4 regions of the Mangrovibacter sp. MFB070 genome follow, and region 3 is predicted to be linked to each of the others. Evidence: predicted binding sites of a transcription regulator. Region 3 holds the regulator's gene; each other region holds the start of a gene.
The links. Region 3 encodes PurR, which represses purine synthesis genes. Its sites were predicted from a motif close to CANGCAAACGTTTGCNTG; they were not measured.

Region 1: the regulator PurR is predicted to act here: its motif matches at 2,609-2,626, upstream of guaD (guanine deaminase).
Region 2: the regulator PurR is predicted to act here: its motif matches at 5,063-5,080, upstream of DT73_RS20290 (7-cyano-7-deazaguanine/7-aminomethyl-7-deazaguanine transporter).
Region 4: the regulator PurR is predicted to act here: its motif matches at 4,535-4,552, upstream of glyA (serine hydroxymethyltransferase).

What each region holds. Positions count from the first base shown of each region.
Region 1 is NZ_JJMI01000039.1:223,545-231,237, forward strand. Features, by position in the region: gene xdhA (xanthine dehydrogenase small subunit) at 1-1,085, opposite strand, end outside; gene guaD (guanine deaminase) at 1,082-2,413, opposite strand; gene ydfG (bifunctional NADP-dependent 3-hydroxy acid dehydrogenase/3-hydroxypropionate dehydrogenase YdfG) at 2,948-3,697, shown strand; gene DT73_RS19240 (GntR family transcriptional regulator) at 3,786-4,475, shown strand; gene DT73_RS19245 (mannitol dehydrogenase family protein) at 4,603-6,069, opposite strand; gene DT73_RS19250 (DUF1283 family protein) at 6,453-6,797, shown strand; gene speG (spermidine N1-acetyltransferase) at 6,851-7,411, shown strand; gene DT73_RS19260 (YnfC family lipoprotein) at 7,438-7,693, opposite strand, start outside.
Region 2 is NZ_JJMI01000044.1:3,125-10,817, reverse strand. Features, by position in the region: gene arnD (4-deoxy-4-formamido-L-arabinose-phosphoundecaprenol deformylase) at 1-43, shown strand, start outside; gene arnT (lipid IV(A) 4-amino-4-deoxy-L-arabinosyltransferase) at 55-1,704, shown strand; gene arnE (4-amino-4-deoxy-L-arabinose-phosphoundecaprenol flippase subunit ArnE) at 1,704-2,039, shown strand; gene arnF (4-amino-4-deoxy-L-arabinose-phosphoundecaprenol flippase subunit ArnF) at 2,039-2,434, shown strand; gene DT73_RS20300 (MFS transporter) at 2,518-3,717, shown strand; gene DT73_RS20295 (DcrB family lipoprotein) at 3,728-4,288, opposite strand; gene DT73_RS20290 (7-cyano-7-deazaguanine/7-aminomethyl-7-deazaguanine transporter) at 4,361-5,026, opposite strand; gene tusA (sulfurtransferase TusA) at 5,377-5,622, shown strand; gene DT73_RS20280 (zinc/cadmium/mercury/lead-transporting ATPase) at 5,628-7,693, opposite strand, start outside.
Region 3 is NZ_JJMI01000022.1:525,259-532,951, reverse strand. Features, by position in the region: gene DT73_RS11770 (C40 family peptidase) at 1-178, shown strand, start outside; gene sodB (superoxide dismutase [Fe]) at 301-882, shown strand; gene DT73_RS11760 (MFS transporter) at 947-2,113, opposite strand; gene DT73_RS27075 (YnhF family membrane protein) at 2,385-2,474, opposite strand; gene purR (HTH-type transcriptional repressor PurR) at 2,767-3,792, shown strand; gene punR (DNA-binding transcriptional activator PunR) at 3,789-4,718, opposite strand; gene punC (purine nucleoside transporter PunC) at 4,826-6,016, shown strand; gene cfa (cyclopropane fatty acyl phospholipid synthase) at 6,293-7,441, shown strand; gene DT73_RS11730 (riboflavin synthase) at 7,557-7,693, opposite strand, start outside.
Region 4 is NZ_JJMI01000053.1:235,283-242,975, forward strand. Features, by position in the region: gene DT73_RS24205 (DUF1007 family protein) at 1-444, opposite strand, end outside; gene csiE (stationary phase inducible protein CsiE) at 601-1,884, shown strand; gene DT73_RS24215 (3-phenylpropionate MFS transporter) at 1,881-3,026, opposite strand; gene glyA (serine hydroxymethyltransferase) at 3,164-4,417, opposite strand; gene hmpA (NO-inducible flavohemoprotein) at 4,737-5,927, shown strand; gene glnB (nitrogen regulatory protein P-II) at 6,000-6,338, opposite strand; gene glrR (two-component system response regulator GlrR) at 6,447-7,693, opposite strand, start outside.

The DNA.
Region 1 (7,693 bases), on a different contig from region 3:
GTCACTCTTGGAATATGGATGGCACGAATAAACTCTCCGGGAGCCAGCGCGGTTTTGCGGTAATCGAGGAAAAAATCATCCAGTGACAGTTCACGCTGTTGTTCGCCGCACTGCAAAGTCAGGCTGGCCCCCAGAGCCAGTAGCATCGGGGCACCATCGCCAATTGGCGATGCGTTTGCCAGGTTACCGGCAAGCGTTGCCTGGTTACGCACCTGGCAGGAAGCAAAGCGTGTGAGCATCTCACTGAATGCCGGAATGTACCCCTGTAGTTCACGGCCGATGTCCGCCAGGCGGGCTGTTGCCCCCAGAGTTATCATGGTATCCGTCACGGTAATGGTGCTGAGTTCTTTCACATGATTAAGGCTAATCAGCAAGGGTAGCGGGCGGTAAAACTGGGTGATTTGCAATGCCAGGTCTGTTCCGCCTGCCAGTAAATGAGCCTGCGGGTATTGCTGGTACAGGCGGGCAAGGTCTGCAATATTTTTTGGTATCAGGCAACGGTGGCCGTCACCAGCCAATTCGCTGGTAGCGCTCTGTTCTTCAGCAGTAATTTGTGCCAGTTGTTGCGCGATGGCGGCTGAATCTGCCTGAAACTGGTCGTTATCCGGTGACTGGCACAGAGCGTGAGCCGCCTCAATAATTGGCCGGTAACCCGTACAGCGGCACAGATTCCCCCCCAGATGTTGCTCAATCGCGTGGCGGTCTGCTCCGGGGGCATTTTTCTGCAGAGCAAACATCGACATCACAATTCCTGGCGTGCAAAAACCGCACTGGGAACCATGGTGGTCAGCCAGGGTTTGCTGAGCCGGGTGTAACTGCTGCCCGCGCGCCAGGTCTTCCACTGTTATGAGTTGCCGGCCCTGTAACTGGCTTACCAGCATCAGGCAGCTATTTGCTGTTTTCCATACCATTTTGCCTTGTTGCGCCTCGCCAACCACTACCGTGCAGGCGCCGCAGTCACCAGATGCGCACCCTTCTTTGGTACCCGGGCAACCGGCCGGGCCACGCAGCCAGTTCAGTACCGTGGTGTCGGGGTCAATATCTCGCAACGTGGTACGTTTACGGTTATGTAAAAAAGTAATCATGCTGCCACCTCACACTCATCTCTGGACCATACTGCCCGGCCGTTTACCCAGGTTTGCCAGATATTGCGGTCATCCCCCAGAGTCATCAGCACAAATAACCGTTCGTAAATATCCCGGCAGTGGCTGTCGCGCAGGCGCTGCAATGGAGTGGCTTGCGGGTCAAGCACAACGAAATCTGCTTCTTTGCCAGGCATAAAATTGCCAATACAGTTATCCAGATCCAGTGCATACGCCCCGCCCAGAGTGGCGTAGTAAAATGCTTCGCACGCACTGAGGCGAAATGACTGCAACTGGGCTACTTTGTAGGCTTCCCCCAGCGTGCGTAACATGCTGAATGTGGTTCCTGCGCCCACATCGGTTCCCATACCAATACGCACACGTTGTTGCTGGCAACGCTGCAAATTAAACAGGCCACTGCCTAAAAACAGATTAGATGTCGGGCAAAAAGCCACGGCAGATTCAGTACGCTGCAGGCAGTTCCATTCGTCGTCATCAAGATGGATGGCATGAGCAAATACGCTACGACGCCCGGTGAGGTGGTAGCTGTCATAAACGCCGAGGTAATTTTCCTGTTCGGGCCACAGGCTTTTCACCCACTCCACTTCCTGGGTGTTTTCACTTAAATGTGTCTGTAGCCAGGTATCCGGAAATTCTGTACGCAGGCGTTCAACCACCGCCAGCAATTCAGGTGAAGAAGTGGGTGCGAAACGCGGAGTGAGCGCATAGTTAAGCCGCCCTTTTTTATGCCAGCGTGTTATCAGTTCGCGGGTTTGTTGTTCGCTCTGTTCAGGTGTTTCTGTCAGGTAGTCAGGCGCATTACGGTCCATCATAACTTTGCCCGCTATCATGCGCATGCCCAGTTGCCAGGCAACACTAAATAATGCATCCACGGATTGTGGGTGGACCGTGCCAAATACCATTGCCGTGGTAGTGCCGTTACTGAGTAATTGATTCAGGAAAAAAGCCGACATCTGAATGGCATGGGCTTCATTTTCAAACTGGCGCTCAGCGGGAAAGGTATAGGTTTCCAGCCAGCTAAGTAATTGCTCCCCCCAGGCACCTATCATTTCTGTTTGTGGGTAATGCAGGTGGGTATCGACAAACCCGGGCACAATCAGTTTCCCGCGGTAATCAGCCACATCATCAGTGCTGCGCAGCAATTGCCTACCTTCAGACCAGTTGTACAGGCCCACAATATGCCCGTCTTCTATTAATAACAGGCCGTCTTCCAGGTAACGGGCATGCTCAGCGATGGCGGCAGGATCGTCTGAGGGCTGGGTAATATCGAAAAATTGCCCCCGGACAGCCTGAGTATAGTTAACAGCCATAATCAGCCTCTTTAATGAGGGTTACCCCTCTTTTATTATGCAGATGAATTAAATAACCATATCGTCACAGGTAACCTGCAATCAGAGTGCCAATTTTATTTTTATAAATTTCATTTATTATTCATTAGCTTACATATTTTTATTTCATTTGCGCAACTGAAGGCTATTTTCCCCAGGCGCAAACGGTTGCATATTAAAGCAACCGTTTGCCATTTGTTATTTTAGTTTACCAGGCCTGTTTGCCGCACTTTTTCGTGCATCTTCCCTGCACTTTAATGGTTCAGTTGCACCATGAGTGAACACCGGAATGCTGTTGTTATCCGGGCAGAGTTCTCAAGCTTATGTTTCGCGTGCTAAGGTATAGATTCTGTTTCAGGCAGTTGTGTGAGCTTTGCTGGTTACCGAACAATCACTTGCTGTTCAACATGTACCGTGTGTGCAGACAAATCACGATGCTGTATACCGCCAGGGCTGTACCACCGCTGCCTGTTCTGCCATGGGCAAAACCACGCAAAAATGTAGAGGAACATACAGATGCTTATTCTGGTAACAGGCGCAACAGCCGGGTTTGGTGAAGCAATTACTCGTCGTTTTGTGGCTAACGGGCATAAAGTTATTGCTACCGGGCGCCGGGCTGAGCGTTTAAAAGCATTGCAGGACGCCCTCGGCGACAGCGTGCTGACCATTCAACTTGATGTGCGTAATCGTGCAGCGATTGAATCCGCCATCAGCTCGTTGCCAGCCGAATGGCGCGACATTGATGTGCTGGTAAATAATGCCGGGCTGGCCCTGGGTTTAGAGCCTGCACATAAAGCCAGCGCGGATGACTGGGAAACCATGATTGATACCAATACCAAAGGCCTGGTATATATGACACGCGCAGTGTTGCCGGGCATGGTTGAACGTAACCGTGGGCATGTCATCAATATTGGTTCCACTGCCGGTAGCTGGCCTTATGCAGGTGGCAATGTTTATGGGGCGACCAAAGCGTTTGTTCGCCAGTTCAGTCTTAACCTGCGTACCGACCTGAACGGCACCGGGGTGCGGGTAACCGATATTGAACCAGGCCTGGTTGGTGGCACGGAATTTTCCAATGTTCGCTTCAAAGGTGATGACGATAAAGCGGATAAAACCTACCAGAATACGCAAGCCCTGACCCCGGAAGATGTCACCGAGGCTGTCTGGTGGGTTGCCACCCTGCCTGCGCATGTCAATATCAATACACTTGAGATGATGCCTGTCAGCCAGACTTTTGGTGGGTTAACAGTCCATCGCTCAGCCTGATTTTCCCCACCCGGCTTGCCAGCCGGGTATGGGCGAACCGCCAAAAACAGGGTAAAATCATTGGGTTTACTCTAACAAAAGACAAACCATGGCCGCTGAAACGCATCTCAACCCAACCCAACCCGTCAATCAGCAGATATACCGCATTTTGCGGCGCGATATTGTGCACTGCCTGATTCCGCCCGGCACCCCGCTTTCAGAAAAAGAAGTGTCGCTGCGTTTTGATGTTTCGCGCCAGCCGGTACGTGAGGCGTTTATCAAACTGGCAGAAAATGGACTGATCCAGATCCGCCCTCAGCGTGGGAGTTACGTCAACAAGATCTCCCTGAACCAGGTACGTAGTGGCGGTTTTGTCCGTGAAGCGATAGAGCGCGCCGTTGTGCGCCGTGCCGCCACACTGGTGACCGATGCACAGCTTTACCAGTTAGAGCAAAACCTCAACCAGCAGCGCACAGCAATTGACCGCCACCAGCTGAACGACTTTTTCCAACTGGATGACGATTTTCACCAAATTCTTTGTGATGTTGCCCAGTGCCGCCTGGCATGGGAAACCATTGAGAATATTAAAGCGGCAATGGACCGGGTGCGGTTTATGAGCCTTGACCACGTTACGCCTCATGAGATGTTGCTGGAGCAACACTGGGCGATATTCCGGGCGCTGGAAAAGCATGATGAACAACTGGCTGACGAAACCATGCATCAGCACCTGGCTGAGATTAGTGCTTCTGTTTTGCTAATTCGCCAGGAAAACCGCGACTGGTTTACTGAAGAGCAATAAGTCCGTGGAGTGCCTGGCTGGCGTTATTTGAAGATAATTTACTGGCCAGCTGTCTTCCTCTTCCTCCGGGCGTAAAAAACCCGCCGCAGCGGGTTTGGTTGATAAAACATAAATCACTATGCCAGTATCAGGCATTCGCCTGAGCCCAGGCAGCAACCGTCGCTTTTGCGCCATGCGCCAGCAATGAACGCCAGGCCTGGGTAACAGCTTCCACAAAGACCGGGTCCTGAGGTAAATCGGTACCAAAAATCGCGCTTATCCCCAGCAAAGCTTTAACCCGGGAATCATCTTCCGCCGAAGCGGCAGTAGCTTCACGGATAACAGGCAACAGCGGGTCCATTACCTCGATGGGCTGTCCTTGTTCATCTACCTCACCGACATAACGCATCCACCCGGCAACACCTAACGCCAGCAGTGAGAAATCACTGTTATGCGCACGATGCCAGCGAACTGAATCCAGCATGCGTTGCGGTAATTTCTGGCTGCCATCCATCGCAATTTGCCAGGTACGATGGCGCAGTGCCGGGTTGGTGTAACGCTCAATCAATAAATCCGCATAACGCGCCAGGTCCACGCCCTGAACCTGCAGTGTCGGAGCCTGTTCACGCAGCATCAGCGCATGTGCAGCACGGCGATAGTTATCATCACCCATACAGTCGTTAATATGCTGGTAACCGGCAAGGTAACCCAGATAAGCCAGGAATGAGTGGCTGCCGTTAAGCATCCGTAATTTCATTTTTTCAAATGGGATAACGTCATTGACCAGCTGCGCCCCGGCTTTTTCCCATTCCGGGCGGCCTGCGACGAAGTTATCTTCAATCACCCACTGGCGGAAGGGTTCGCAGGCAACCCCGGCCGGGTCAGCAACCCCGGTAATCTGTTCAATTTTGGCCAGCGTATCTGCTGTCACGGCAGGCACAATACGGTCAACCATGGTGCATGGGAAAGTGACGTGCTGCTCAATCCAGCTTGCCAGCGCAGCATCAACCTGGCGGGCATATGCCAGCACAACTTTGCGGGTAACATGGCCATTTTCTGGCATGTTATCGCATGACATCACGCTGAATGGCGCCAGACCGCGCGCTTTGCGTAATGCCAGAGCGGCAACAATCACACCGGCTGCCGATTTCGGTTGTTGCGGGTGGCGTAAATCCTCAGCAATCAGAGGGTTGTCCAGGTTAAGTTCACCTGTTGCCGGGGAATGGCAGTACCCTTTTTCTGTGATGGTCAGGGAGACAATCGCCACCTGAGGTTCACACATGGCTTCCAGAACCGCGTCCAGGCCATCAACGGAAACGTGCATGGCACGTTTTACCACGCCCACTACACGTGCCTGCCAGTTATCGGCTGACATTTCAGCGACGGTATACAAGTTATCCTGGCGGTGTAAATCAGCAATTTGCTGTTCGCCGCCAATCAGATTAACTTCGCAATAACCCCAGTCGCTTTGGTGCTCAGCGGCAAGAATATCGGCATAAACACCCTGATGGGCGCGGTGAAACGCACCAAAACCCAGGTGAACAATGCGGGTTTTAAGGGCGCTTCTGTCATAGGCCGGGCAGGTAGCTTTTGCTGCTAATAACGTCTTTTCCATTATTAAACTCATCATTAAGCGGATTGAACCAGGATGGCTTTATCCTGGCAGACTCGATTCTGTGCTTTCATGATGTACGACATGTTTCCCCTACTACAAGACTAGAATGGTAGTTAATTGTGACATTCATCACAAAACAAAATGAAATTGCGTTTCAGTGCCAGAAAAGCCTGTCTGGTTCCGGTGGGTAACAGCCTGTGATAAAACCTGATCCTGTCTTCGGGTTATCATTAACCTGTATGGAATTGCAACGAGATATACCTGTGGTGTTGAGCTGGCATCACAATGTTATATACTCGTGATAATTTACGAGACAGGTGCCCGGGCCTTCCTGTACGTAAATACAAAACAAGGATCCGGTGATTTGTGAATAAGGAGTCTCTATGAATAAAGCAGGACAATTGTTAACGTCATTACTGCCTGTCGCCCTGCTGGCCAGTGCTGTAGCATTTTCAGCACCGGCGTTATCGCAAACAGATAAACTGATTATTGAGTCAGGTGACAGTGCACAGAGCCGCCAAAACGCGGCAATGGATAAAGAACAATGGAATGATACGCGGTCTTTGCGTAACAAGGTTAACAACCGGGTTGAAAAAGAATGGGATAAGGAAGATGCGGCATTCGACGCTCGTGACCGTTGCCTGAAAAGTTCCAATGTTAATGCGTACTGGGAGCCGAACACACTGCGCTGCCTGGACCGTAACACTGGCCGTCAGATAGCTCAATAATCTCTCCCGCTCCCGCCTGCCGGGAGCACATCTCAAATACAGGGAATTAAAACATGTCAGGGTTTGATGAAATAAAACTGCGCCCACTGGAGCGAGAAGATTTGCGCTTTGTCCACCAGCTCGATAACAACGCCAGCGTTATGCGTTACTGGTTTGAAGAGCCTTATGAAGCTTTTGTCGAGTTATCGGACTTGTACGACAAGCATATTCATGACCAAAGTGAACGCCGTTTTGTTGTGGAATGCCAGGGGCAAAAAGCAGGCCTGGTTGAGCTGGTGGAGATTAATCATGTCCACCGCCGCGCGGAATTCCAGATAATTATCTCCCCAGAATTTCAGGGTAAAGGCCTGGCTGCCCGGGCAGCAAAACTGGCAATGGATTACGGGTTTACCGTTCTCAACTTATATAAACTCTACCTGATTGTTGATAAAGAAAACGCCAAAGCCATTCACATCTACAAAAAGCTGGGCTTTATTGTAGAAGGTGAACTGGTAGATGAGTTTTTTATTAACGGCGAATACCGCAACACCATCAGAATGTATATTCTGCAGCACCAGTATATGGCTCTGCATAAAGCCCCCTCCGGCGGCATGGTGAAGCCCACTGCGCAGTAGGGCTGCCTGCGCGCAGCCAGTACCTGTCAGTAATATTCAATTTCGTACTTTACGGTATACCGGGTTGGTGTTTCGGGTTTTGCCGTAACGCTGTTACTTTCAATTTCACAGGTTGTCGGGTTATTGTGGCTGTCGTAGTCGCAGGTTTGTACTGTCTGGCTCACCTTCTTACCGTTTACCCAAGTCTCTGTGTGGTAATCAAGCAGCTTGCGCGTGTCTTTTTCCGGTATGTTGCGGATTTCCAGGGTCTGGTCACCTCTTTTCGTTACCCGCCCCAGAGGA
Region 2 (7,693 bases), on a different contig from region 3:
TGCTGGCCGTGAAGGCTGGCTGGGATGCCAACAACCTGTTTAACGGTAATCTTGATGAAATCAACAAAGACGCTGTTTGTGCTGCTGGCCTGCTATGCATTGTATTATTTGTTGCCCCTTGAGTTTCGCCTGTTATGGCAACCTGATGAAACGCGCTACGCCGAAATCAGTCGTGAGCTGCTGGCGGCAGGAAACTGGGTGGATCCCCATTTCCTGGGGGTACGTTATTTCGAAAAACCCATCGCCGGGTACTGGATCAATAACCTGAGCCAGTTGTTGTTTGGCCATAATAATTTTGCGGTACGGTTTGGTTCGGTTTTTTCCGTCACACTCAGTGCGCTGATGGTGGTCTGGCTGGCTAAACGTATCTGGAAAGATAACGCCACAGCCGTGATGTCTGGTGTTATCTTTCTCACCTGCTTTTTAGTGTATGGCATTGGGACCTACGCGGTTCTCGACCCAATGATAACGTTGTGGCTTACCGCGGCAATGTGCAGTTTCTGGGTGGCCTGCGAAGCACAGACCACCAGAGGCAAAATCGGTGGTTACCTGTTACTGGGCCTGGCCTGTGGTATGGGCGTGATGACCAAAGGTTTCCTGGCGCTGGCCGTGCCGGTAATTGGTGTTTTACCCTGGGTTGCTGTGCATAAGCGCTGGAAAGAAGTCTTGCTGTTTGGGCCGCTGGCGGTGATTAGTGCCACACTGATTACGCTGCCCTGGGCGCTGGCCGTCGCTCGCCTTGAGCCTGATTTCTGGCACTATTTCTTTTGGGTGGAACATATTCAGCGTTTTGCTGAGAGCAATGCCCAGCATAAAGCGCCGTTTTGGTATTACCTGCCTTTCTTACTGGCCGGTACGCTACCCTGGCTCGCTTACCTGCCAGGTGCGCTTAAATCTGGTTGGGTAAAGCGGCACAGCCATTCTGGCGCGGTTTATTTACTGGGTTGGGTGGTGATGCCGATTCTCTTTTTCAGTATCGCGAAAGGGAAGTTGCCTACCTATATTCTTCCTTGCTTTGCCCCGTTAGCCATTCTGCTGGCACATTATGCCCAGGCGGCTGGCTCAGGTATTCGTCGGTTGAATGGCTGGATTAATATTGGTTTTGGCTGCGTGTGTGTGCTGGCTGTACTCGCTGTGCTGGCCCCCTTTGGTCTGGCAAAACACCCGCTCTACCAAACCAACGAGTTGTTTAAAGTTTTTTGTGCCGTACTTGCTTTTGTGTGCTGGGCTCTGGTGGGCTGGGTTTCTTCCCGGGGCTGGCAACCACGCTGGCAACTGGCCGCACTATGCCCACTTGGGCTGGCGTTACTGGTCGGGGCGGCGATTCCGGATCAGATTATTGATTCCAAGCAACCCCAGGCCTTTGTGGAAAATGTACAGGGTGAACTGGCTGGCAGCCGCTATATTCTGAGCAATAATGTGGGCACGGCTTCTGCGATTGCCTGGGCACTAAAACGCAGTGATATCAATATGTACGGTTCGCCGGGGGAACTGCAGTATGGCATGAGCTACCCGGATGCCCAGGGCAGGCTGGTACAAACGGCGGAATTCCCCGCCTGGTTGAGCCGGCACCGCCAGCAAGGTAATGTTGCTCTGGTGCTGTTACTTTCGCGCCACGAAGTTGTTGATGAGCATGTTGTCCCCAAACCGGACGCTATTGTTCATCAGGGGCGCTTTGTCCTTTACCTGTATCACCAAAAATAATGGGTATTAGCGGAATAATTATTGCCAGCCTGCTCAGTTGCCTTGGGCAACTGTGCCAAAAACAGGCAGCCTGTACCCCTTCAGGTTCAGCCGGGCGTCATCGTGCCTGGCTGTGGTTATTTGTGGCGCTGGTGGCGATGGGCCTGGGGCTGCTGGTGTGGCTGGTAGTTCTGCAATCTGTGCCGGTTGGCCTGGCCTACCCGATGATGAGCCTGAACTTTATTTGGGTTTCTTTGGCAGCACACTGGATTTGGGGTGAGCGTTTAACACGGCGGCACTGGCTGGGCATTTTACTGATTATTCTGGGGATTATTTTGCTGAGCGGTGGCGTGTAATGGGGTATTTGCTGGCGTTATGTAGCGTGTTATTAGTCACCGCAGCCCAACTGGCAATGAAGCTGGCAATGGGCCGTTTACCGGCTGTCTGGCCTTTACCTGATTTTCTTCTGGCCATGCTCCATATTGCTCCTGGCACCCTGTGGTTGGTGGCGGGGGTAGGCGGCTATCTGGCCTCAATGGTGTGCTGGTACGGCGCACTGAAAAAACTGCCACTGAGTAAAGCCTACTCTCTGTTAAGCCTGAGCTACATATTAGTGTGGGCGGCGGCGATTTGGTTGCCCGGCTGGCACGACACCTTCTCCTGGCTGAATTTGCTTGGTGTGTTATCCATTATGGCAGGCGTTACGCTGGTTATCTGGCCGGGGAAAAACACGGTGCAGCGGCAGCAGTAATTCACACCGAATAATCGAAGAAACCCGCGCATTTTCAGGGTATAGTGAATTATTTGGTAACTTATTATTTCCGGTACCCTTCCATGTCAGCCCCTGTTTCAGAAGCCCCGCTCAGTGGTGCGCGCCTGAATTTGCGCATCGGCTCCATCGTTATGTTCAACTTTGCCAGCTACCTTACGATTGGCCTGCCCCTGGCCGTGTTACCGGGCTATGTCCATGACGTTATGGGGTTCAGTGCTTTCTGGGCTGGCCTGGTTATCAGCCTGCAATATTTTGCGACCTTACTGAGCCGCCCGTATTCTGGCCGCTCGGCTGACCGCTTTGGGCCCAAACGCGTGGTTATTCTTGGGTTATGCGGTTGCCTGCTTAGTGGCGCATGTTACCTGCTGGCCGCTAACCTTGAACACCTGCCTGCCGTGAGCCTTGCCGCATTGTGCCTGGGGCGGGTTATTCTCGGCCTTGGGCAAAGTTTTGCTGGTACAGGGTCAACGTTGTGGGGCGTGGGGGTGGTGGGTTCGGCGCAAATAGGCAAAGTGATTTCGTGGAATGGTATTGCCACTTACGGTGCGATGGCGCTGGGTGCTCCGCTTGGTGTGTGGATTTACCACCAGGGCGGTTTATTGCTGCTGTCCCTGGTGATTATGGGTGTGGCATTGCTGGCAATTTTGCTGGCGCTTCCTCGCCCTCATGTGAAGGCCAGTAAAGGCAAGCCACTGCCGTTTCGTGCTGTATTGGGCAAAGTATGGGTGTATGGCCTGGTGCTGGCTCTGGGGTCGGCAGGCTTTGGGGTTATCGCCACTTTCATTACACTGTTTTTCCAAGCTAAAGGGTGGTCTGATGCCGCCTTCGCCCTGACATTGTTCAGTGGCGCGTTTGTGGGGACGCGGCTGTTATTTCCCAATGCCATTAACCGCCGGGGTGGCGTGTTTGTCGCAATGTGCTGCCTGAGCATGGAGATTGTTGGTTTAGTATTGGTAGGGTTCTCAATGTCCCCCTGGGTGGCGAATACTGGAGCGTTACTGGCGGGTGCCGGGTTCTCGCTGGTGTTTCCTTCATTGGGTGTGGTGGCCGTTAAAGCCGTGCCGCAACAAAACCAGGGCAGTGCGCTGGCAACCTATACCGTATTTATGGATATGTCTTTGGGGATTACCGGGCCACTTGCCGGGTTAGTGATGGCATGGGCGGGGGTTCCGGCTATCTACTTTGGTGCTGCCGGGTTGGCGGGAATTGGGTTGTTGTTAACCTGGCGGATGAAAAACCGGCCCGCATTACAGGCCGGTTAATTGTAAGGCGTTATTTCACTTCAACACTGCCGATAATATTATTCGCAACAACCTGCGATTGCTGCTGATCGTTCGCAGGCAGGGTTACCTGCATGGTGACCAGTTTATTGTCCACATTGCCCAGCAGAACAGAAGACCAGGCTGTGTGGCCTTTCGCGGAGATAATGCTGTCGAGTTGCTGGAAAGTGTGCCCGTGCAATTCGACAGACTTGTTGGCGACAACCTGCAGTTGCGGGTCGCGGTCACGTTGTTCATCTTCCAGGCGCTTGCCCAGTACGTCCAGTGCATCCACACTCTTATCGCCCACAATAACAATGACTGCGGACTGGCCGGTTGGATCTGAGTACACATGCAGATTATTAGCCTGCGTGCCCAGTTTCCCGCTCTGGTCGCTCATATCCGCCGGTAAGGTGAAATTCAGCTTGCCTTCGAGTAACGAGACCGTGTTGCTCTGTGCTTTTTGACTCTGGTCAGCATTATTCGCTGTTGGCGTATTGCTGTCTTTATTGTCACAAGCTGCCAGCCCACAGACCAGCAGGCCGATACCGACATATTTTACCAGGTTGCGCATTGACATCTTCCTTTAAGTTAAACAGCCATGACGGCTATCCGGCCAGTTTACCACAAGAAAAAAGCGCGTCCCTTAATGGACTTGCAACACGGCTAAATCAGATTTGTCTGCCAGCTTTTTCAACACCACATTGAGCAGTACACCGTAGGCTGGCAAGAAGAAGACCATGCTGATAAGAACCTTAAAGCTGTAGTCTACCAGTGCGATTTCGACCCAGTGTTGTGCCATAAACGGATCCGGGCTGTGCCAGAACGCAATAAAGAAAAACGCCAGGGTATCGCTGATATTGCCTAAAAAGGTGGATGCAGTGGGTGCCAGCCACCAGTAATGGCTTTGGCGCAGGCGGTTAAAGACATGAACATCCAGAATTTGCCCCAGGGCGTAAGCCATAAAACTCGCGGCAGCAATACGGGCAACGAACAGATTGAAATGCCCCAGCGCACTAACCCCTTGCCAGGTACCATCGGCAAACAGCGAGGAGATAACATAGGAAATCAGCAATGAGGGAACCATCACGGCAAAGATTATCCGGCGGGCCAGCGGCGCGCCAAAAATACGCACGGTCAGGTCGGTTGCCAAAAAAATAAACGGGAACGTGAAGGCGCCCCATGTGGTGTGAAAACCAAACACGGAAACCGGGAGCTGTACCAGGTAGTTGCTGGAGGTAATCACCAGCAGGTGGAACAACGAAAGCCAAAAAAGCGCATGCATGCGCTGGATTGCGGTAAAACGAATCATCAATGTCACCTTTTTGTTTGCTGGGGTGAGGGAACCCAGTCACTGGTTTGCCTGGCACGATATGCGCCATAGCGATGAAAACCGCCGAATGATACGCAGTTGAACAGGTTTTGCAATGGTTAATTTTAACGCAATCGTTCACGCTGCTTGCGCTACCGTGTGCTCTGCGTAAACTAGAGCGGTTGGTTCTTACAGGCAGAGGCTCGCGCGGTTTTGCCGTAAGGTACATGGTAATAAATGGCGAATCAGGAACCCTGGTTTCCCGTTCTGTTCTTTTAAAACCCCATGATAGCCGGGTGAGATACACGGGCTTATCATCTGCCTGGTTTTATGACTTTTTAGAGAAAACTATGTCGAATCTGTTTTCCAGCCCTGACCACATGCTTGATGCGCAGGGGCTGCGTTGCCCGGAACCGGTGATGATGGTGCGCAAAACGGTGCGTGGCATGCAACCCGGTGAAACATTGCTGATTCTGGCTGATGACCCGGCAACCACTCGCGATATCCCCGGTTTTTGCCGTTTCATGGAACACGAGCTGGTAGCCCAGAGCACAGAAACTTTGCCCTACCGCTACCTGCTGCGTAAACAACACTGATTCTGTTACCGGGCGCGCTGGCGTAACAGCCGCAAGGCATTTAATGTCACCAGCGCTGTGGCGCCTGAGTCGGCCAGTACCGCCAGCCACAACCCGGTTATTCCCAATAAACTGGTGACCAGAAAAATACCTTTCAGGCCAAGGGCGAGGGTGATGTTCTGGCGGATATTGTTGTGCGCAGAACGTGCCAGGCGAATCATGTCGGGTAAAGCACCCAGGTTGCTGTGCGTTATGGCTGCGTCCGCGGCTTCCAGTGCGACATCGGTTCCGTTACCCATGGCAATACCTGTCGTTGCGGCCTTCATTGCCGGAGCGTCATTGATACCATCTCCTACCATGGCGATTGCGCCCTGCTCACGCAAACGCGCTACCGCCGCCACTTTATCTGCAGGTAGTAAACCAGCCTGAAATTCAAGCCCGGTGTCCCTGGCAATTGCTGCCGCCGCCCGTGGGTTATCACCGGTTAACATCGTGCCACGGATCCCCATAGCCTGAAGCCTGGCAATGGCATCCCGGGCATCCGGGCGCAGGGTATCCTGCAGGGCAAAGTAGCCCAGTAATTGCCGGGAAGTGAGTGCCACCACCAGAATCAATGTTCTCCCGGCCGTTTCCTGGTCGGTAATGGCTGCACGCTGTTGAGGCGTGAGTACGCCATCGGGTGCGGCATCTGGCGCGCACAGGAAATAATCTTCACTGTTAATCTGTGCCTGAATCCCTTTACCCGGAACCACTCGCTGATTCAGGGCTTCGGGAAGTGCCAATTGCTTTTGTTGGGCGGCGGTAACAATTGCCTGTGCCAGTGGATGAGTGGCGCCTTGTTCAACAGTTGCGGCCAGCCGCAACAATTCATTTTCACTGATTTCGGCGCAGGTTTCAGTGTGAACAATGGATGGCTTGCCCAGGGTTAATGTTCCGGTTTTATCAAAGGCGATATGGCGTACTGTACCCAGTTGCTCCAGTGCTGCACCGCCTTTAATCAAAGCGCCAAAACGTGCACCAGCCGCCAGCGCAGAGGTAATGGCGGCCGGGGTGGAAATAACCAGCGCGCAGGGGCAACCAATTAATAGCAGGGTCAGCCCCTTATAAATCCATTCCTGCCAGGGTGCGGCAAACAGCAAAGGCGGAAGTAAGGTTGTCAGCAGTGCCAGCAGGATAACCAGTGGTGTGTAAACCCGGCTGAAGCGGTCAATAAAACGCTCAACTGGCGCTTTACGGCTTTCCGCCTGTTCAATCAGGTTGAGGATCCGGTCGATGGCGTTTTCCCCCGGGCGGGATACAACAGTGAGTGTTACCCGGTTTTCTACACTGGTACTGCCCGCTGGCACCACATCATATTGCCGGTGAACGACAGGAACAGATTCGCCAGTGAGCGCACTTTCATCGAAGCTGGCGATGTCATCATTTAATGTACCGTCAGCCGGAAGCCGCCCACCTGCGGCGATTTCAATAATATCGCCAGGGCGCAACGATTCTGCCGGAACGGTTTCCCGCTGCCCATCTCGCAGGCGCGTAGCGGTATCGGGTTTTAACGCCATCAGCGCACTGACACCACTGCGTGCCCGTTGTGCAGCGTAACCTTCCAGGTGTTCGCCCAGCATAAACAGCAACAGGACCATGGCAGCTTCAGCTGTAGCGCCAATAAATAACGCCCCGAGGGCCGCAACAGTCATCAGGGTTTCAATACTGAATGGGCTGCCGGTTTTTATGGATTTCAGTGCCTGGCGGGCAACTGGCCACAGGCCAACCAGCGTGGTCAGGATAAAGGCCACTTGCCCGGCTGTGGGGGAAAATGCGCGAACAGCCCAACTGCAGAGCATCATGGCAGTTAACGCCAACAGTGGCAGGTAATCGCGCCATGTGTGCGTTGGCACAACCGGCTGGGTATTGCTGTGCAAACGGTAGCCTGCGTTATTGACCGCACGCTCAACCTGACTACGAATATCGCTGTCGGCATCCACAACCAGTTTTTCACTGGCGAACACAACCTGCACCTGTTTCGCTTCCGTTAGCTGGCGTACGGCTGTTTCAACTTTTCTGGCACAGGCCGCGCAGTCCATTCCTTCCACTCGCC
Region 3 (7,693 bases):
CTTCCGTACTGAAGGCCGGGGTACTGCAGACCACGTAGGTGTGTACATTGGTGGTGGGAAATTTATTCAGTCTCCGCGTAGCGGGCAGGACATCCAGATAACCTCCCTGAGTGAAGATTACTGGCAGCGCCACTATGTAGGTGCACGCCGGGTAATGACACCAAAAACCCTGCGATAAAACCTTGCCTGCCCTTGTTTTGGCAGGCAATGCTTTCTTTTTATTCTAGTTTTATATTGGTAATATAAAACCTTATAAAATGTGTTATTTTTGTTAAGTACACAATAACAAGGAGTGAAGCAATGTCATTTGAATTACCTGCATTACCGTATGCAAAAGATGCGCTTGAACCGCACATTTCTGTGGAAACACTGGAATACCATTACGGTAAACATCATCAAACTTACGTGACCAACCTGAACAACCTGGTTAAAGGTACCCCTTTTGAGGGCAAATCCCTTGAAGAGATCATCTGCTCTTCTGAAGGTGGTGTGTTCAATAACGCAGCACAGGTTTGGAACCACACATTCTACTGGAACTGCCTGGCACCTAACGCCGGTGGCGAACCGACTGGTGCAATCGCTGATGCCATCAATGCTGCTTTCGGTAGCTTTGCTGACTTTAAAGCGAAATTTAACGATGCCGCAGCTAAGAACTTTGGTTCTGGCTGGACCTGGCTGGTTAAACAAGCAGATGGCAGCCTGGCTATCGTTTCCACTTCTAATGCCGGCACTCCGCTGACTGCAGGCGCGACACCATTACTGACTGTTGATGTGTGGGAACACGCCTATTACATTGACTACCGTAATTCTCGCCCTAACTACCTGGAGCACTTCTGGGCTCTGGTAAACTGGGAGTTTGTTGCGAAGAACCTCGCTGCGTAATCGTACTAACAGTAAAAAGCGAAGCCTGTGCTTCGCTTTTTTTGGGGCGGGGAAAAGAATGACTTCAGTCAGTTGTTTCACAAACACGGTTATCCGCCTGGCGGTTAATCAATACCAGTAGCAACCCTGTTGCGGCAACTATAGCCCCCATAACGGGTACAGTACTGTAACCCAGGCCCGCAGTTATTACCCCACCACCAGCTGCTGCCCCCAGCGCATTCCCCAGGTTAAAAGCACCAATATTAACTGATGAGGCAAGACCCGGCGCTTCACTGGCAACACGCATTACTCGCATCTGTAAAGGCGGAACGACGCCAAAGGTTGCCGCCCCCCAAACGATCATCATCAATGCGGCTCCGGCATGGCTTTTACCCACCAGCGGCACCAGTGCCATACTGGCAATCAGCAGCACCAGGAAACCAACCAGCGTGCCAGTAACCGATTTATCCGCTAACCGCCCGCCCCAGTAGTTCCCAATAGAAAAACCAACACCGACCAGCACCAGCATGGCAGTGACAAACCCAGGTGTTGCGCCTGTAATGGTTTCCAGTACCGGGGCAATATAGGTGTACAGCGTGAACATCGCACCGGCACCCAATACCGTTGTAAGCAGTGCCGCCAGTACCTGCGGCCGGGCAAGAACCTTCAACTCCTTCGCCACATCCGGCCTGTGGCCTTTGATACTTGCCGGAATAGTCATAAACAAACTGAACATAGCTACCAGCCCCAGCGCACCGATCCCCAGGAAAGCCATACGCCAGCCAATATACTGCCCAAGCCAGGTTGCCGCGGGCACCCCACCAATATTGGCAATTGTCAGCCCCATAAACATTGTTGCAACAGCGCTGGCCTGCTTATTCGCGGGGACGACACTGGCAGCCACCACAGCCCCAAGTCCAAAAAATGCTCCATGGTTCAGGCTGGTTATCACACGGGCAAACATCAACATGCCATAATCCGGAGCCACAGCAGAAAGCACATTACCCAAAGTAAAAATACTCATCAGAAAAACCAGGGCGTTTCGCCGTGAATAACGAGATAACAACAAGGTCATCAGTGGAGCCCCAACCATTACCCCAACGGCATAGGCGCTAATCAGCATGCCGGCAGCGGGAATCGACACATGAACCCCTTCAGCAATAACCGGCAACAGCCCCATAGGTGAAAACTCAGTGGTACCAATCCCAAAGGCCCCTATCGCCAGGGCAAGTAATGGCAAATTGACTTTCATCACTACCTCAATTTTTAGCCTGCGCAAAAAAGCGCGGGCAAAGACAAAAAAGATGAAAACATGATGTCAGTCACACTTCACTTTGAAAAGTGGCAATAGTGATAATAGAGTTTTGCTAAATGGTAAAGAATCAGTGTGGCAGTAAAGAAAATAGCAGGAAGGGAGAAAGGACAACAGCCAGGCGACAGTGTATTAGCAGGCCCTTAGACAGGCACCAAAACTAACAACGCCATCACCTGAGCGATGCTAACTGCGTGAAGCAGTACAGGCCTTAATGCAGGATGGCAATCAGCGCCGTTGCAACAATCAGACCTAAGGTAATAACAGTCGTAGTCAGTGAATATCTCAATTCAGTTGGCATGATTAATTCCTTATTCCCTGTAAAAAGTGGGTGTAGATCATTTTTACACAGTTTGGCCGTAAAATCCTTAAAGATTTAGTTTGATATGTGCTTTAGCACTTCCACTTTTACTCAATATAAGACAAAATCGCACGCTGACTTATTACGTACCGGCCACTATCCCCTCCTTTTCGTTTAATGTCGCAATCCCGGCATGCTGGCAACCCAATTCGTTGCTTACAGGGGTAAGCCCAGGCAAACGTTTAACCAATTAGTTTTCAGGAGTTTAGGATATGGTCTGGAGTGACATCGAATGGCAACTATAAAAGACGTCGCGAAACGCGCAAACGTTTCCACTACAACCGTATCACACGTTATTAACAAAACGCGTTTTGTTGCGGAAGACACCCGTAATGCGGTGTGGGCAGCAATCAAAGAGCTGCATTATTCACCCAGCGCGGTAGCCCGCAGCCTGAAGGTGAACCACACAAAATCAATTGGCCTGCTTTCTACCAGCAGTGAAGCTCCCTATTTCGCTGAGATTATTGAAGCGGTGGAGAACAGCTGTTTCGCCAAAGGCTACACTCTGATTCTCGGCAATGCGCACAATAACTTTGAAAAGCAGCGTGCCTACCTGTCCATGATGGCGCAAAAGCGTGTCGATGGCCTGTTAGTTATGTGTTCAGAATACCCCCAGGAACTGCTTTCTATGCTGGAAGAGTACCGCCACATTCCGATGGTGGTTATGGACTGGGGTGAAGCACGGGCAGATTTTACCGACTCGGTCATTGATAACGCCTTCGAAGGCGGTTACATGGCTGGCCGGTATTTGGTCGAACGCGGGCACCGGGAAATTGGCGTGATATCAGGCCAACTGGAACGTAACACAGGTTCAGGGCGGCTTTCCGGCTTCATGAAAGCAATGAACGAAGCCGGTATCAATGTCCCTGAGTCATGGATTGTTCACGGCGATTTCGAACCTGAATCCGGCTACAACGCCATGCAGCAAATTCTTACCTGCCCGCAGCGGCCTACAGCTGTGTTTTGTGGCGGAGATATTATGGCGATGGGTGCTATTTGCGCGGCAGACGAAATGGGGCTGCGTGTGCCACAGGATATCTCGATTATTGGGTACGATAACGTGCGCAACGCGCGTTACTTTACCCCGGCACTGACCACCGTTCACCAGCCCAAAGATTCTCTCGGCGAAACGGCATTTAATATGCTGCTCGACAGAATTATCAATAAGCGCGAGGAGTCTCAGACAATTGAGGTTCATCCCCGCCTGATTGAACGCCGTTCAGTGGCCGATGGCCCGTTCAGAGATTATCGCCGTTAATCACCTTGCGGGAGCTGGCCTGGCTCCCGCAACCACTCACTGTTCAGTGTGCTGCTGTCGCCCAGGTAATCCAGTACCCACTGTAAAGCCGGTGAGGCATCACTTTGCCGCCATGTCAGGCAACAAGCCGAGTCCGGGTAAGGGTTTTCAAGTTGCACGCTGACCCATTCCCCGCGGTCAATAAACGGCTGCGCCATATGTGCCGGAACCATGCCGATACCGATGCTGTCACTCAGGCAGGCGAAACCACACTGCCAGTCTGGTACCACTATCCGGCGCTGATTACTGAGTTGCCAGGTTATCCTTTTCGGTAGTTCACGCGATGTATCTTCCAGAACCAGAGACGGCCACTGGCGAAGTATGTCATCACCAATTGCACCGTTTATCTGCGCAAGCGGATGCGATGCCGCAACCACACAGCACCATGCCAGGCTACCCATATCACGAAAGCCGTAACGCCCACCAACAGGCACAGCCTGGGTCGCGCCAATTGCCAGTTCTACCCGGCCATCAGCCAGTGCATCCCACACACCATTGAACACTTCCGGCCGCACATGCAATTCCACATCCTGGAAATGGTGATAAAAATCTTGTACCAACTGACGGGTTCTTGCCGGGCGAACGATGGTGTCAACCGCAATCGCCAGTGAACCACGCCAGCCATTCGCTATTTGCTGGCACTGCAGGCGCGTTTCATGCATTTTTTTGATAACACTGCGGCCCTCCTGCAAAAAACAGCGCCCGGCGGGGGTCAGTTCTACATCTTTATGGCGGCGTTCAAACAGCTCGACCGACAGCCAGGATTCCAGTTGCCGCACCGTATAACTGATTGCCGAAGGGACACGGTGCAACTCCTGTGCCGCACCAGTAAAACTGCCATTACGAGCCACGGCATCCACCACTTCAAGCGCATATTCTGACCACATAACCTGCCTGCAAAATTTTTGAAAGGAACATCCAAATTTTAGCGTTTCACAACGGCGGATGCACTTTTTACACTCACGCCACGAATTTTGTTATATCAGGATTGACCATGAGCGCCTCTCGCCTCTTTATTACCTGGCTTGCCGGACTTAGCATGCTGGGCTTTTTAGCAACCGATATGTACCTGCCTGCATTTAGTGCCATTCAGGTTTCACTGGGGGCTCCCCCGTCGGCCATCAGCGCCAGTTTGAGTGTGTTTCTCGCCGGTTTTGCTCTGGCTCAATTAATTTGGGGCCCGCTTTCTGACCATTTTGGCCGCCGCCCTGTTCTGTTAAGCGGGCTGGTGATTTTTGCACTGAGTTGTGCCGGGATTTTTTTCGTCACTTCGCCAACCGCATTTCTGGTATTGCGGTTTATTCAGGCGGTTGGGGTGTGTTGCGCAACAGTAAGTTGGCAGGCGCTGGTTACTGACCGTTTCTCCGGGCAGCAGGCGAATCGTGTTTTTGCCACTATCATGCCTCTGGTTGCGCTTTCCCCGGCACTGGCTCCTCTTGCCGGTAGCTGGGTACTGCGCCATTTTGACTGGCAGGCGATATTCGCCTGCCTGCTGCTCATCACACTTTTGCTGATTTTACCCCTCTGGCATTACACCAGTGCACAACGCCCACAACGTACAGCGCATTCTCAACCCACCCTTTATTCCTCTTTGCTGCGCCATAAAGGGTATTGTGGGAATGTCATTATTTATGCAGCCTGCTCAGCCAGCTTTTTCGCCTGGCTCACGGGTTCCCCCTTTATTCTTCACCAAATGGGTTATGAGCCTGAAGCAATTGGACTGAGTTACGTACCACAAACTCTGGCTTTTTTGCTGGGCGGTTTTGGTTGCCGTAGTGCACTGAAAAAGTGGCAAGGGCAGCAAATGCTACCCTGGTTGTTGGGGATATTTGCTGTGAGTGTGTCCGCTGTTTTTGGTGTCTCGCTGACCACATCCCCTTCTTTGACCAGCCTGCTGGCACCCTTCTGCCTGATGGCGCTGGCAAATGGTGCAATTTACCCTATTGTCGTTGCACAGGCTCTGCAGCCGTTTTCCCAGGCTGCCGGGCGGGCCGCTGCATTACAAAACGCCCTTCAGTTAGGCTTGTGTTTCCTGGCAAGCCTGCTGGTTTCCATGATGGTATCCACACCCCTGATAGCCACCACCAGCATTATGTTAAGCACACTGGTTCTGGTTTGGGTAGGTTACCAGTTACAGGCAATCGCCATTGCCAAAAACCCTCATCCCGCCGGGTCCTCACGTTAGCGATAATGTCATTTTTTTGTAATTAGCTTGCTAACAATTTTCTATTGAATCACATTTTTACGCGGCATATACTGATATGAGGCTCGGGATACCGGGCCTGCAATCATTTTTCGGGGGCTCTGACTCCCGCTTTCAGATGGCCTGTCGTCAGGCGACCACCTGCTTTTATACCGTGTCCGGTTCCGGGCTTATGTTTTTGCTGTGAGACAATTCACAATGTCAAATTAGCGACTACGCTTTTTTAGTGTCTGCTCACAGTCAGGTGATGGAGAAACTATGAGTTCATCGTGTATAGAAGAAGCCGCGATAAAAGATAATGAATGGTTCCGCATTGTCAGTGAGTTGCTGTCACGTGCGGGTGTCGCGATAAATGGTAATAGTCCTGCGGACATCCAGGTCAAAAATCCTGATTTCTTTAAACGCATACTGCAGCAAGGTTCTTTGGGGCTGGGTGAAAGTTATATGGACGGCTGGTGGGATTGCGACCGTCTTGATCTGTTTTTCACCAAAGTCCTCAGAAATGGTCTGGAAAACCAGGTACCCCATCATTTTAAAGATACTTTGCGTGTTCTGTCCGCTCGTCTGTTTAATCTGCAAAACCGTAAACGTGCCTGGATTGTTGGTAAAGAGCATTACGACCTGGGTAATGACCTCTTCACCCGAATGCTCGATCCTTTTATGCAGTATTCCTGTGGCTACTGGAAAAAAGCCACTGACCTGGAAACTGCACAGCAGGATAAACTGAGAATGATCTGTGAAAAACTGCAGCTCAAGCCGGGAATGACCTTGCTGGATATAGGTTGTGGCTGGGGTGGGCTTGCAGCATTTGCAGCGAAAAATTACGGTGTGTCGGTGTACGGTGTAACAATTTCTGCTGAGCAGCAAAAACTGGCACAGGCGCGTTGTGAAGGGCTGGATGTCACAATATTGCTGCAAGACTACCGTGACCTGACGATGCAATTTGATCGTATTGTTTCTGTAGGTATGTTTGAGCATGTCGGGCCTAAAAATTATGCCACCTACTTTGCTGTAGCTAACCGGTGTCTTAAGCCTGAAGGGATCTTCCTGCTGCATACTATTGGATCCAACAGAACAGACAACAATGTCGACCCATGGATAGATAAATACATTTTCCCCAATGGTTGTCTGCCTTCAGTGAAGCATATCGCTCAGGCCAGTGAACCTTATTTTGTTATGGAAGACTGGCATAATTTTGGTTCAGATTACGATAAAACACTGATGGCCTGGTACCAGCGCTTCCAGGAATACTGGCCCGAAATAGCCGATAACTATTCGGATCGGTTTAAACGGATGTTCACCTATTACCTGAACGCCTGTGCAGGTGCGTTTCGTGCACGAGATATTCAATTGTGGCAGGTTGTCTTCAGCCGCGGCATTGAAAATGGCCTGCGTGTTCCGCGCTGAATAAATGCCCGATATGTTAAAAAACCACCAGCAGGTGGTTTTTTAATTTGAACGCGGAGTATTCGCTTATACCCGGCTCAACCAACGCGTTAAAACGTGAGCCGGGATACCTGACTCAGTCCTGCTTTTCGGCCAAAACCTGGCTCAGGCTGGCAGCACTTGCGTCCCGGCTTGCCAATACGCGCTCCACAGTATCAACAATCGCCTGCGTTTGCGGGTCGATTTCAATATTAACCCGTTGCCCCAGTTTAC
Region 4 (7,693 bases), on a different contig from region 3:
AGGCCAGGTGACATCGCTGTCTTTCACCCAGGACATGTCTACATAGTAGGTTGGATCATAGGTTTGCAGGCGAAAGGTGTGCCCGGCAAGCGCTAAAGGTGTATCCGGCACGAGCGTGAAAGACAACACAGCTTTGTGCCCTGTTTTATACAGCTTCCCGCTATCTGGCCCGGCCTGCAATTTCACCGGTTTTTGGTCATACCACAACGTGGTGAAATAGTGCTGCTGGCGAATCGTGTCCATAACTTCCTGCGCCAGTTTCTGCCACACTGCATCACCTTCAGGTGCTTCGCCTGCGTCGTATAGCAAGTCGGCCGATGTTACTTCATCCATCTCCCAGCGCATTTGCAGACTGGATAACTGTGTGTCGCCCACCGCATGAGTTTGAATATCAATAAAACTATGGGGATGAGCCAGAAGCGGGCCAGTACAGGTCAACGTCATAAGTAAAATCCATTTATATTTCATGGCGTTTCTCAAAACAGAGTTCCTCAACATAAAATTTTGTGAGCCAGTCAAAATTCCGCGGATAAAAACGTATCTGGCTGCCTGACAGCGTATATGCTTAAGTTTACTTAATGTATCTTCAGGAGAGGCAGCATGACAACAACGACGCCAGCGCCAGCAAAAACAGTGCTTACGCGTCAGCAACGCCAGTGCCAATTGTTGTTATTGCTACTGCTCTCAGAACAACATTTCACAGCGGAATTACTTAGTACCATTAATGATACTGATATAGAAACACTGCATAGCGATATTGCTGATACACATGAAGAAATTCATGCCTGCCACCGGTTAGCTATCCGCCCGCAAACTACAGGCGGCTACATTATTGAAGGAACCAGCCTCGACAAACAACTGTGCCTGTTCCACTGGTTAAGGCGTGCATTGCGTATCTCACCGGGCTTCGTCGAAAACCAGATTATTCCCCGTGTTAAAGCAGGCCTCAAACAGCAAGGCATCACACGCGCTTTATACGATGAAATGAATCTGCATGCATTAGTCTCGCTAAGTGCCCGCCGCCTGAACCGGCAGTTCAGCGAGCGTGATGAGCGTTTTTTGCGATTCTGGCTACTCTACAGCCTGCATCACCAGTTGGCAGCCTGTTTACCTGAATTTAATCGCCTCCAGCGTGAATGGATTGAAAGCCGTAGTGAGTTTTCAGCAGCCAGTGAAGTATTCGAACATATCAGCCGGCAATTATCAGTTCCACTGCACAGCGGCCATTCTCACCTGCTGGGTTTTATCTTTTCTTTACTGAAAATCCCCGATCCGGTCTGCATAACAGGCCAACATGAAGAGCAATTACATTTCGCAATCCGGCGGATGATCCATGATTTTCGCACCCAAACAGGCCTGCACTTTAGTGATGAAGAAGGCCTGCACCGGCAGTTGTATATTCACCTGTTTCAGGCACTGGAACGAGTGATACTGGGAATTGGTATTGAAACCAACCTGCCTGACGAGATTGTGCGCCTGTACCCACGGTTAATTGGAACAACACAACAAGTGCTGCAACCGTTATCCGGGCAGTACCAACTGCATTTCTCCGCCCAGGAAACAGGGTTGATTGCCGTGATTTTTGGGGCATGGCTCATGCAGGCTGATGCATTACATGAGAAACAAGTACTGTTACTGACGGGTGATAACCCACCACGCGAAAAAGAGCTGGAAAAACAGGTGCGGGGACTAACGCTGTTACCGTTAAATATCCAGTACCAGACGGTTCAGGCCTTTCACCACGAGGGCACACCAGGGGAAATTGACCTGGTGATAAGCCCATATGAAACACATTTTCCGCTGGTATCGCCCCCGCTGATTCACGCGGTGGAACCTTTAACACTCCACCAGCAGCAACGTATCCGCGCGATTCTCGAAGGTTAAGGCTGGTTAGCTACCGGGCGTGCCGGGCGGATAAATATTGCCGGGAAGGCGACAGCCGCCATTACCCAGAACATCCCCGCGCCCAAATGCTGGTACAGGAAACCGGCAAACAACGTCATTAGCGCGATACTTCCCCCCATTGCCACTGCCGAATAAATAGCCTGCAGGCGAATTACTTCTGCGCCCTGACGTGCCGAAATATACCGCATAGCCGCCAGGTGGCAGACGGTAAAGCTGCCGCAATGCAGTACCTGCGCCACCAGTAAAAAAGGCAAAGCGGTAGTTTCAGCAATAATTGACCAGCGAATGACACCACAGAATGCCGAAAGTAGTAACAACTGGCTGGCACTCCAGCGGCGAAATAGGCGATTGCTTAATGCAAAGATGACAATTTCCGCCACCACGCCCAGCGACCACAAATACCCGACAGTCGCGGCAGAATAACCGGCATCTTTCCAGTAAATAGCACTGAAACCGTAATAAGCGGCATGTGCGCCCTGCAACAGTGACACACAGGCAATAAAACGCCATGAGCGTACAACCAGGGCCCACCACCCGGCAAAGCCAGTATGATCCTGCTGGCGTAACGCCCCCTGAGGCATGACAGACGGGCGAAGCATCATCCCAGCCACCATTGCTCCGGTACCTGACATCAGCAGTACCAGAATCACATCTGACTGATACAAACTAACCAGTTTTCCTGTCAGTGCAGAGCCAATAACAAATGCCAGAGACCCCCACAGGCGTACCCGGCCATAATCCAGAGGGAACTGCCGTTGCCATGTTCCGGCGAGGGAGTCAGTCAGGGGAACCAGTGGCGAGAAGAAAACGTTGAACCCGACCATGACCAGTAACAACCAAACCACCTGGTTTCCTGCCCAAAAACCGAGTGCACAGAAGAAGGTCAGAGAGGCCAGCAGGCGCAGAGCAAAAACCAGACGGGAAGGATCGTTAACACGCGGAGCCAGCAACAGGCTTCCCAGAAAGCGGGCAACCAGCCCACACCCCAATAATAAACCTATGGTGTCGGGCTTCAGCCCGCGGCCTTCAAGCCAGACACTCCAGAAGGGGAGGAAAATACCGTAACTGAAAAAATAGGTGAAATAACTGAGCGCCAGCCAGCGCGTAGACTGCATAACCATTCTGCCTCCCTGTGCAAGGGCGATAGTTTCGCTGAGGGGCACCTGGCATGCAAGTAGTAATTAACAGCGTGATAACACATAAAAAAACAGGCCGACTGTGCGGCCTGTTGTATGCATTTTAACAAGGTAATACGGAATTATGCGTAAACCGGGAAACGTGCGCAGATTGCCAGTACGTTTTGTTTGATACGCTCAATGGTGGCTTCATCGTTAAGATTATCCAGCACATCACACATCCAGCCTGCCAGTTCACGCACTTCGGCTTCTTTAAAGCCACGGCGAGTCACCGCAGGTGTACCAACACGGATACCGGAAGTCACGAACGGGCTCTTCGGATCGTTCGGCACACTGTTTTTGTTTACGGTGATATTGGCACGGCCCAGAGCAGCATCGGCATCTTTACCAGTGATCTCTTTATCGACCAGATCCAGCAGGAACAGATGGTTATCTGTGCCACCAGAAACCACTTTATAGCCACGAGACAGGAATACAGACACCATCTCTTTCGCGTTTTTAGCAACCTGTTGCTGGTAAGTTTTGAACGCAGGTTCCATGGCTTCTTTCAGCGCCACGGCTTTACCGGCAATCACATGCATCAACGGACCGCCCTGCCCACCCGGGAACACAGCAGAGTTGAGTTTTTTATACAGCTCTTCGCTGCCGTCTTTCGCCAGAATCAAACCACCGCGCGGGCCAGCCAGCGTTTTGTGGGTAGTGGTTGTTACGACGTGTGCGTGAGGAACCGGGTTCGGGTAAACGCCTGCAGCGACCAGGCCTGCTACGTGTGCCATATCAACAAACAGATAAGCACCAATGCTGTCAGCGATTTCACGCATTTTCGCCCAGTCAACCACACCGGAGTAAGCGGAGAAGCCACCGATGATCATTTTGGGTTTATGGGTTTCTGCCTGTTTGGCTAAATCAGCGTAGTCAATATGGCCGGTTTCATCGATGCCATAAGGCACGATATTGTACAGTTTGCCCGAAAAGTTAACCGGTGAACCATGAGTCAGGTGACCACCGTGAGCCAGGTTCATACCCAGCACTGTGTCGCCCGGTTGCAGCAATGCGGTGTAAACGGCAAAGTTTGCCTGAGAACCTGAATGAGGCTGAACGTTAGCGTAGTCCGCGCCGAACAGTTCTTTAGCACGGTCAATGGCCAGTTGTTCTACGATATCTACGTATTCACAACCACCGTAGTAACGTTTGCCAGGGTAGCCTTCTGCATATTTGTTGGTTAACTGGGAACCTTGTGCCTGCATAACGCGCGGGCTGGTGTAGTTTTCGGAGGCGATCAGCTCAATGTGTTCTTCCTGACGCACTTTCTCTTGCTCCATCGCCTGCCAAAGTTCGGCATCATAATCGGCAATGTTCATTTCTCGCTTTAACATCCGCATCTCCTGACTCAGCTAACGGTAAAAAATATACTGCTTTAGGGGACCCTTGTGGGCAACGGGCAACAGTTTAAACCGATTCACAGAGGGAAGATAGAGGCTTACGGAGGTTTTTACGCAAACGTTTGGCATCGCGCCACACAAGGCTTTCAACAAAACAATTACATGCATAAAGAACAGGATATTTTCTCAACATGTCGTGCATGTTATTTCATCTTCGCCCTCGCTTTGTCCAGCAAAAAATAGCCATTTACAACATCACGGCTTATTTTATAAGATGCATATAAAATACATGTTATAAAAAAGAGACAATCTTATGATCGACGCAAAAACCATCGCGATTGTGAAATCCACCATTCCAGCTGTTGTTGAAACCGGACCGGCGCTGACAGCTCACTTTTACCAGCGCATGTTCAACCATAACCCTGAACTCAAAGAAATATTCAATATGAGCAATCAGCGTAATGGGGACCAGCGTGAAGCGCTGTTCAATGCAATTTGCGCCTGGGCCAGCCACCTGGAAACACCGGAGGTTCTGGCCAGCGCTGTTGAGAAAATCGCCCAAAAACACACCAGTTTCAGTATTCAGCCTGCGCAATATGACATCGTGGGTTATCACTTACTGGCAACACTCAAAGAAATGCTCAACCCGGGGCAGGATGTGCTGGATGCATGGGGAAAGGCTTACCAGGCGCTGGCCGGGATATTTATTCGCCGCGAAGCTGCAATCTACCAAAGTAACCAGAATCAGGATGGCGGTTGGCAAGGTACACGCCCTTTCCGCCTTGTCGCCAAAATACGTGAAAGTGAAACCATTACCGGTTTTAAATTTGCCGCCGCAGATGGTGGCCCCGTAATGCCTTACCTGCCGGGCCAATATACGGCGGTATGGATCAAACCTGCTGGTTTTGAGAACCAGGAAATCCGCCAGTATTCCCTGACCCACCAGCCTGACGGGCAACACTACAGTATTGCTGTTAAGCGTGACGATAAAGGGCTGGTTTCTCGCTGGCTACATGATTGCGCTGAGCCCGGTGATATTATCCACCTGGCTCCTCCGGCTGGCGATTTTTACCTTGATGTTACCCCCCAGACCCCGGTGAGCTTAATTTCAGCGGGTACCGGGCAGACCCCATTGCTCTCCATGCTGGGCTCACTGGCCCGGGGCGAACACCAGGCCCAGGTTAACTGGTTTCATGCGGCAGAAAATGGGCGCCGGCATGCATTTGCGGGCCAGGTAAACCATACCGGTGCACAGTTGCGCCACTTTACGCAGCAGGTATGGTACAGCAAACCTGAGCAGACAGATGCCATAGAGACAGGCAGCATTAAAGCAGGCCATATGGACCTGACCCCGTACATCTCCAGCCTGAACGACCCACAAATGACCTGGTGGTTGTGCGGCCCGGTTGGGTTTATGCAATTTATTGCCCGGCAGTTAGTGGATAACGGTGTTAATGCCGAACGCATTCACTACGAATGCTTTGGCCCGCATAAAGTGCTGTAAATACAAAAAGCCCTCGCACATTGCGAGGGCTCAGAACAGCGGTGATTCAGTAAATGCCGGCGCTGATGATTATCAGATTGCAGCGTCGTCTTCTTCACCAGTACGGATACGTACTACGCGTGCCACGTCGAACACAAAAATCTTGCCATCACCAATTTTACCGGTCTGAGCAGTGCGTGTAATGGTATCAACACACATATCAACCAGGTCGTCAGTCACGACAATTTCAATTTTAACTTTCGGCAGGAAATCCACCATGTATTCAGCGCCACGGTAGAGCTCTGTATGGCCTTTTTGGCGGCCAAAACCCTTCACTTCGGTGACCGTCATCCCTGTGATGCCCACTTCAGCCAGAGCTTCACGCACATCATCCAGTTTGAACGGTTTAATAATCGCATCAATCTTTTTCATGGTGGTTCCTTAAAACGCCACGCAGGGGAGGCAACAACGAACAGCATAAGCGGGCGCTAACGGTAACACATACCGGGTAGGCAGCGGTACGTAAATGCGCCAAAAAAATCATGCACCTTTAAAATCGCTGGCGTCCAGTTCGTGGCGGGCCAGTAACTTATAAAACTCAGTACGGTTACGCCCGGCCATTCGCGCAGCCTGAGTAACATTCCCTTTGGTTATTTGCAGTAACTTGCGCAAGTAATTGAGTTCAAACTGGCTACGGGCATCTGCAAATGTTGGCAGTGCTGTATTTTCCCCTTCCAGCGCCTGAGCGACAAGTGCTTCATTAATCACCGGCGCGGCCGTCAGCGCCACGCACTGCTCAATCACATTCACCAACTGCCGCACATTCCCCGGCCATGCAGCCGCAACCAGCAATTTCATGGCTTCGGTTGAGAAACGGCGAACAAAAGGTTTATTACGGCCAGCAGCCTGGCGCAGCAGGTGGTTTGCCAACAAGGGAATATCTTCAGGGCGGGCCTGTAGCGGCGGTATTTTCAGGCTGACAACATTCAGCCGGTAGAACAAATCTTCCCGGAACTCACCCAGCTCCATCGCTTTAGGCAAGTCACGGTGTGTGGCAGAAATAATACGCACATCTACAGCAATATCGCTGTTGCTGCCTAACGGGCGCACCTGGCGCTCCTGAAGCACCCGCAGTAATTTAACCTGCAATGCCAGTGGCATATCGCCTATTTCATCAAGAAACAGTGAACCACCCTGAGCCGCCTGAAATAACCCTTCCCGGGAACTTACAGCCCCTGTAAATGCGCCTCTGGCATGACCAAACAGTTCCGACTCAAGGAGTTGTTCTGGTAACGCACCACAATTGATAGCGACAAAAGGCTTTCCTGACCGGGGGCTGGCAGCATGAATGGCCCGGGCGAGCACTTCTTTACCGGTACCACTTTGCCCCTGAATCAAAATACTGACATCAGACTGCGCAACCATTCGGGCCTGTTCCAGCAGGCGTTGCATCAGCGGACTGCGGGTAACAATGTTTTCACGCCACGCTTCATCCACAGCACTCCCGCTTTGGGATAACGCTTCGTCAATTGCTTTGTAGAGTGCTTCTCTGTCAACCGGCTTGGTCAGAAAGCTGAAGACCCCCTGGCGGGTAGCGGAAACGGCATCAGGTATCGATCCATGAGCAGTCAGAATGATCACTGGCAAACCGGGGCTGCGTTTCTGGATCTCACTGAATAATTGCAGACCATCCATTTCGTCCATGCGCAGATCGCTTATCACCAGATCAATTTTCTCACGCGACAGTACCCGTAGCCCTTCCTGCCCGCTTTCTGCTGTTGAAACCT